2 regions of the Xanthomonas tesorieronis genome follow, and region 2 is predicted to be linked to the other one. Evidence: predicted binding sites of a transcription regulator. Region 2 holds the regulator's gene; the other holds the start of a gene.
What was found. Region 2 encodes FliA, which starts transcription of late flagellar genes. Its sites were predicted from a motif close to TAAAGTTTNNCNNNCNNNGGCCGATAA; they were not measured.
Positions count from the first base shown of each region.

Region 1 (3,406 bases), 2.0 Mb from region 2:
TGGCTGTTCCTTCTCCCACCGGGAGAAGGTGCCCCGAAGGGGCGGATGAGGGTACGGGCGAAGCCTGGCACCCTCCGACACGAAGCATGCCCGCACCAACCAGCCGCGATCCCGCAGCGCCGCGCATGGTCGCCGCGCTGCGGCTTGTACGCCACAATAGCCGCCCATCGCGCCAGCCCCGGCGCCGCTGCAGCCAACCGAGGAGCCGTTCGATGTTCGTGGTGTGTGGAGAGGCCCTGTACGACATCTTCATCGACGGCTACGCCGGTACCTCGGTCGGCATGACCGCGCGCCAGGGCGGCTCGCCGTTCAACGTCGCGATCGGCCTGGCCCGGCTCGGCACGCCGTCGGCGCTGTTCACCGGCCTGTCCACCGACCCGCTCGGCCGCCAGCTGCGCAGCACCCTGGAACGCGAGGGCGTGGCGCTGCAGCACTGCATCGACAAGCGCGAGGCGACCACCCTGGTAATGGTCGCGCTGGACGCGCAGGGCGTGCCCAACTATTCGTTCTACGGCACCGGCTGCGCCGACCGCGCGCTGACCGCCGCCGACCTGCCGACGCTCGACACCACGGTCGGCGGCCTGCATTTCGGCTCCTACACCCTGGTCGCCGAGACCACCGCCAGCACCTTCCAGGCCCTGGCCGAGCGCGAACGCGCGCAGCGGCTGATCTCGCTGGATCCGAACGTGCGGCCGACGGTGGAGCCGGACATGGCGGTGTGGCGGGCGCGGCTGGATCGCTGGATCGCGCTGGCGCACGTGGTCAAGGTCAGCCAGGAAGACATCGAGCTGCTGTACCCGCAGCAGGATCCGTTCGCGGTCGCGCGCGGCTGGCTGCAGCAAGGCCCGTCGCTGGTGGTGATGACCCTGGGCGGCGACGGCGCGGTGGCCTGGCGCGGCGACGCCGAGGCGCGCGTGGCCGGGCGCGCGGTGCAGGTGGCCGATACCGTCGGCGCCGGCGACAGCTTCCAGGCCGCGCTGCTGCACCAGTTGCCCGACCTGGCGGCGCTCGCCGCGCTGGACCCGTCGGCGCCGGCGCTGCAGCACCTGCTGGACTTCTGCGTGGCCGCCGCGGCGATCAACTGCACCCGCGCCGGCGCCAACCCGCCCAGCCTGGACGAGGTCCGCGCCGCGCTCTAAGGGCGCATCATCGAACGCCGGCAGGTCGCCTGCGTCTGCCGGAGTGCCAGCCGCTGCCGCGTGACGCGATGCCCGATTGGGGATCGAGCCGCGCAGCGCCGGCCGCAGCCGCCCCGTGCGCTTGCTGCGCGCATGCTTCGCCATGTGGTCTTCCGCGCGTAGGCATTTTGCCGCACGTCCCAGTTCTCTCTTGCGATGCACGCACATGCGAGAGCTAGGCGATCGAAGCGGCCGGCAGCGCTGGCCGCATGCGCGGCAAGAAGGCGTGGACAAGCGGACACCCGCCCATGCCGCAGCGATGGTTGGGCGCGCCGCCGGCTCAAGCGCACGCCGCCAGCGCCGATATCCTGTACCTGAGCATCGCCATGGGCGCCGCGTTTGCGGCAGGGCGGTGGTTCCATTGGGAGGAAGCGAGCGCATGCCGGATCAACGCGACGAGCCGCCTGCAGGCGGGCTGCGCAAGCTGCTGTCGCCACGCAAGCGCGAACCGGCGGCAGCGACCGCTTCGGCGGTGGCGCGGCGTGGCGCGCACGCTGCCGCGCCCGCGGCGCCGGGCGAGCACGCCGATCCGGCCGCGGCCACCGCGGCGCTGATCCGCCTGTTCAACCACGCCCACCAGCCGCTGGAGCTGCTCGGCGCCTTCGCCGACGGCATGGCCAGCCTGCACGGCGAACTCGGCGACATGGGCCGGCGTCTGCAGTCGGCGGCGGCCAGCGCCGACTGGCCCAGCTACGGGCGCGCGCTGCGCCAGCTGATCGACAAATACATCCGCACCATCGACGTCGGCGATCCGCTGGCCGGACCCAGCGATCCCGAACGCCTGCGCGACCTGCTGCGCCAGGCGATCGCCGGCGCGCTGGCTTCGCTGCTGCACAACCTGCCGGAACTGGCCAACGAATCGGAGGCCACCGGCGAGGCGCTGCGCCAATGGCGACCGGGCCTGCCGCTGGAGCCGGTGGCGCAGCGCGTGCGCGAGCTGTGCCACCAGATCGCGCTGCGCGCCAGCGACAGCCAGGAGCAGCAGACGCTGCTGCTGAGCCTGTTCGACCTGCTGCTGGAGAACGTCGGCGAGCTGCTCGACGACACCAGCTGGCTGCAGGGCCAGATCGCGGTGGTGCGCGACATGATCAGCGGCCCGCTGGACCGCTATTCGATCGAGGAAGCGCGCAGCAGCCTGCGCGAGGTGATCTACAAGCAGGGCCTGCTGAAGCAGGGCATCGCCGAGTCCAAGGAGGCGATGAAGGACATGATGGTGTCCTTCGTCGAAAACCTGGACGGCATGGCGATCAGTACCAGCGAGTTCCACGACCGCATCGCCGACTATTCGCAGACCATCCGCGACGCACGCAGCATCGCCGACCTCAACCGCCTGCTGCAGGAAGTGCTGCAGGACACCGGCCACGTGCAACAGCAGGCGCTGCGCGCGCGCGACCACCTGATCGCCGCGCGCCAGGAAGTGGACGCGGCCGAGCAGCGCATCCTGCGCCTGGAACAGGAGCTGCAGGACGTCAGCGGGCTGGTGCGGGTGGACCAGCTCACCGGTGCCCTCAACCGGCGCGGACTGGAAGAATTGTTCGCGCGCGAATTGGCGCGCACCGAGCGCAGCGCGCAGCCGCTGTGCGTGGCGATGCTGGACCTGGACGACTTCCGCAAGCTCAACGAGACCTACGGCCATCCCGGCGGCGATGCCGCGCTGCGCCATGTGGTCGAGGTGGCACGCACCACCTTGCGCGGCAGCGATGCGATCGCGCGCTTCGGCGGCGAGGAATTCCTGCTGCTGATGCCCGACTGCACCATCTTCGAGGCGTCCGCGGCGGTGACCCGGGTGCAGCGCGCGCTGGCCCAGCGCGCGATGGTGCACGAGGACCAGCGCGTGTTCGTCAGCTTCAGCGCCGGCGTGGCACTGCGCCGCGCCGGCGAGACCCCGGACGTGCTGGTCAAGCGCGCCGACCGGGCGCTGTACGAGGCCAAGAAGGCCGGCAAGAACCGGGTGGTGTCGGCGGATTAGCGCCGGCGCTGCCGGCGCAGGAATCGAGAATCGGGAATGGGGAATCGCAACAGCGCGATCCGCCGGACCGCTCTTACGATTCCCTATTCCCCTTTCCCGATTCCCGGCTTCCAAGCAGCTTCTGAAACAACAACACCGCCCCAAGCACCAGCGCGCCGGCGACGATGCCGACCAGCGCATTGCCCAGATTGAGCACGACGCCGCTCCAGGCGCCCTGCGGCGCGATGCCTTCGAGCGCGTGGTGCAGCGGGCCGATGCT
Region 1 covers NZ_CP162490.1:4,744,306-4,747,711, forward strand. The annotation lists gene AB3X08_RS20280 (carbohydrate kinase family protein) at 213-1,139, shown strand; gene AB3X08_RS20285 (GGDEF domain-containing protein) at 1,558-3,147, shown strand; gene AB3X08_RS20290 (DUF808 domain-containing protein) at 3,221-3,406, opposite strand, start outside.
Region 1: AB3X08_RS20285 (GGDEF domain-containing protein) is a predicted target of FliA. The motif match lies at 1,459-1,485, and genes of this name have one in related genera.

Region 2 (3,406 bases):
ACGCGGCGGATGATCTGCCCGGTCAGGTCCTGGAAGCTCTGCGCCAGGGCCATCTCGGTGAGGTTGTGGCGGATCTTGTCGAGGATCTCGCCCTGGTCGCCGGTCAGGCCGCCGGCGCGCAGCTGGTCGGCCAGCGCGCGGCATTCCTCGGCCAGGTCCAGGGTGCGGTGGCTGGCCTGCTCGGTCATCGCCACCACGTGGTCCAGGCGCGAGCAGGCGTCGTCCAGCTCGCCGGCTTCGGTGGGGATGGTGGGCAGCTCGCCGAGCGCCTGGCCCAGGTCGCGCGCCAGCCGGCTCAGGCCCTGCATCATCGGCCGCGTGCGCCAGGCGGCGAGCGTGTCGATTTCCTTGCGCCAGGCGGCTTCGTCGCCACGCTCCAGTGCGTCCAGCGCACCTTGCAGGCGTTCGATCAGGGCGCTGCGTTCGGCGGTGGCTTCCATCAGGCGGTCGCTCCCAGGCGTTCGAAGATCTTGCCCAGCTTCTCCTGCAGCGTCTGCGCGGTGAACGGCTTGATGATGTAGCCGTTCACGCCGCACTGCGCGGCCTCGATGATCTGCTCGCGCTTGGCCTCGGCGGTCACCATCAGCACCGGCAGGTGCTTGAGCTTGTCGTCGGCGCGGATGTTGCGCAGCAGATCGATGCCGGTCATGCCGGGCATGTTCCAGTCGGTGACCACGAACTCGAACGGTGCCGAGCGCAGTGCCGCCAGCGCACTGTTGCCGTCTTCGGCCTCTGCAGTGTTGGTGAAGCCCAGATCGCCGAGCAGATTCTTGACGATGCGCCGCATCGTCGAGAAATCGTCCACGATCAAAATCCGCATGTTCTTGTTCACCGCTAACTCCCTTGGGTCTTATTCTTCGTCTTCCAGGCCGGCGTCCGCCGCTTCGAACGCTTTCAAGCGTCCGCGCAAGCGTACCGTGGCCTGGCCGTGGATCTGGCAGACGCGCGACTCGCTGACACCGAGCACCGCGCCGATTTCCTTCAGGTTCAATTCTTGTTCGTAGTACAGCGACAGGACCAACTGCTCGCGCTCGGGCAGCTGCGCGATTGCCTTGCCCAGTTCGCGCCCGAACTCGCTGCGCTCCAGCATCTGCTGCGGATTGGGCCCGCCCTTGGCGATGGTGTCCAGTTCGCCGTGGTCTTCGACCCGCGACTCCAGGCTCAGCACCTGGCCGCGCGCGGCATCTTCCATCAATCGCAGGTATTCGGGAAGCGGCATGTCCATCGCCGCGGCCACTTCGTTGGCGGCGGCGGCGCGGCCGGTGCTCTGCTCGATCTTGCGGATCGCCGAGGCGGCGTCGCGGGCACGGCGGTGCACCGAGCGCGGCACCCAGTCGCCGCGGCGGATCTCGTCGATCATCGAGCCGCGGATGCGGATCGAGGCGTAGGTCTCGAACGAGGCGCCCTGGTCGGCGTCGTAGCTGCGCGAGGCCTCGATCAAGCCGATCATGCCGGCCTGGATCAGGTCGTCGATCTCCACGCTGGCCGGCAGCCGCGCCGCCAGGTGGTGGGCGATGCGCCGCACCAGGTCCGAATGCTGGGCGATGTAGTCGTTGGAACTGTTGCGCTGCACGGCGCGGTAGTGGGCGGCGGCGTTCATGCGGCGACCCCCCGCTGGATGATCCGTTCGACGAAGAACTCGACGTTGCCGCGCGGCACGGTCGGCGCCTGCCAGCGCGCGGTGCGGCGGGCGATCTCGGCGATCGCCTGCGCTGACGGGCTGGACGGGTAGGCCTTGACCACCGGCTGCTGGCGCTGCACCGACAGGCGCAGCCAGTCGTCCTGCGGCACGCAGCCCAGGTAGTTCAGCGACACGTCGCCGAGGAACTTCTCGCAGACCCGGCTCAGCTTGTCGTACAGCAGGCGGCCTTCGTTGAGGTCGCGGACCATGTTGGCCACGATCTGCACCCGGTCCACGCCGCGTTCGCGCGACAGCACCTTGATCAGCGCGTAGGCGTCGGTGATCGAGGCCGGCTCGTCGCAGACCACCACCACCGCGTCCTGCGCGGCCTGGCAGAAGGTCAGCACGCTGTCGGTGATGCCGGCGGCGGTGTCGATGATCATCACGTCCAGCTCGCGCTTGAGCTCGGAGAACACGTTGACCAGGCCGACGTGCTGGGCCGGCGGCAGCTCGGCCATGTGCCGGCGGCCGGAGGCGGCGGGCACCACCATCAGTCCGTTGGGCATGTCGACCAGCACCTCTTCCAGGGTGCAGCGCCCGGCGACCAGGTCGGCCAGGGTGAACTTGGGGGTCAGCCCGAGCAGCACGTCGACGTTGGCCAGGCCGAGGTCGGCGTCCAGCAGCAGGGTGCGCTTGCCCATGTCGGCCAGCGCCATCGACAGGTTGACCGAGATGTTGGTCTTGCCGACGCCGCCCTTGCCGCCGGTCACGGCGATCGTGCGCACCGGGCCCAGCGGTTCGCTGCGCGTTGCCGACAGGGGGAAGGCATTGGTCAGATTGGCGTAATCACGCGACGGCATGGTTCTGCTCCGGAGTACAGGGCTTATCGGCAGCGCGCCGCAAATCTTCAAGGCGCAATACCAGGCTGGCGGCGTTGGCGCGGTGCAGGTCGTCCGGCACGCGCTGACCATCGGTCACCCAGGTGATGGGAAGCCGGTGGTCCGCGACCACCGACAGGGCACTGCCAAACCGCCCGGTTTCATCCAGCTTGGTCAAGATCACCCCCTGCGGATCGGCGCCGGCAAACCGGCGCACCACCTCGTCCAGGTCGGAGAAATGAGCGTTGGCAGGGAGTACTAGCAAGGACCGGACCACTCGCGAGGCGCGCAGCCAGTGCAGCTGTGCGGCCAGGGCGCGGTCGCGCTGGCCCATGCCGGCGGTGTCGATCAGCACCAGCTTGTAGTCGCGCAGGCGCTCCAGCAGTTGCTGCAGGGCGGCATCGCTGTCGGCCTCGTGCACGGCGATGCCGAGCTGGCGGCCGTAGCTGTGCAGCTGTTCGCGGCCGCCGACGCGGATGGTGTCGGTGGTGACCAGGGCCACGTCGCGGGCGGCATGGCGCTCCAGGAAGCGCGAGGCCAGCTTGGCGATGGTGGTGGTCTTGCCGGCGCCGGTGGGGCCGATCAGGGCGATCACGCCGCCTTCCTCGATCGGGTCCAGCGCGGCGATCGGCAGGCGCTTGGACAGCAGCCCCAGCATCAGCCCGCGGCCGCGGTGCAGCTCCAGGTCGGCGGGGATCTGCATCACCACGTCGCGGGTCAGGCCGCTGTCGAAGCCGTAGTCGTCCATCAGCTCCAGCGCCTGGGCGCGAACCGGCGAGCCGCGCAGGCGTTCGTCGGTGAGCCGGTTCATCTCGCGCTCGATCATCTGCCGCATCAGCGCCAGTTCGTCGCGCAGCTGAGTCAATTGTTCGTCGTTCTGCGCGGCGGGGAAGTTCGGTACCGGCGC
Region 2 covers NZ_CP162490.1:2,721,628-2,725,033, reverse strand. The annotation lists gene AB3X08_RS11650 (protein phosphatase CheZ) at 1-440, opposite strand, end outside; gene cheY (chemotaxis response regulator CheY) at 440-832, opposite strand; gene AB3X08_RS11640 (RNA polymerase sigma factor FliA) at 851-1,600, opposite strand; gene AB3X08_RS11635 (MinD/ParA family ATP-binding protein) at 1,597-2,481, opposite strand; gene flhF (flagellar biosynthesis protein FlhF) at 2,468-3,406, opposite strand, start outside.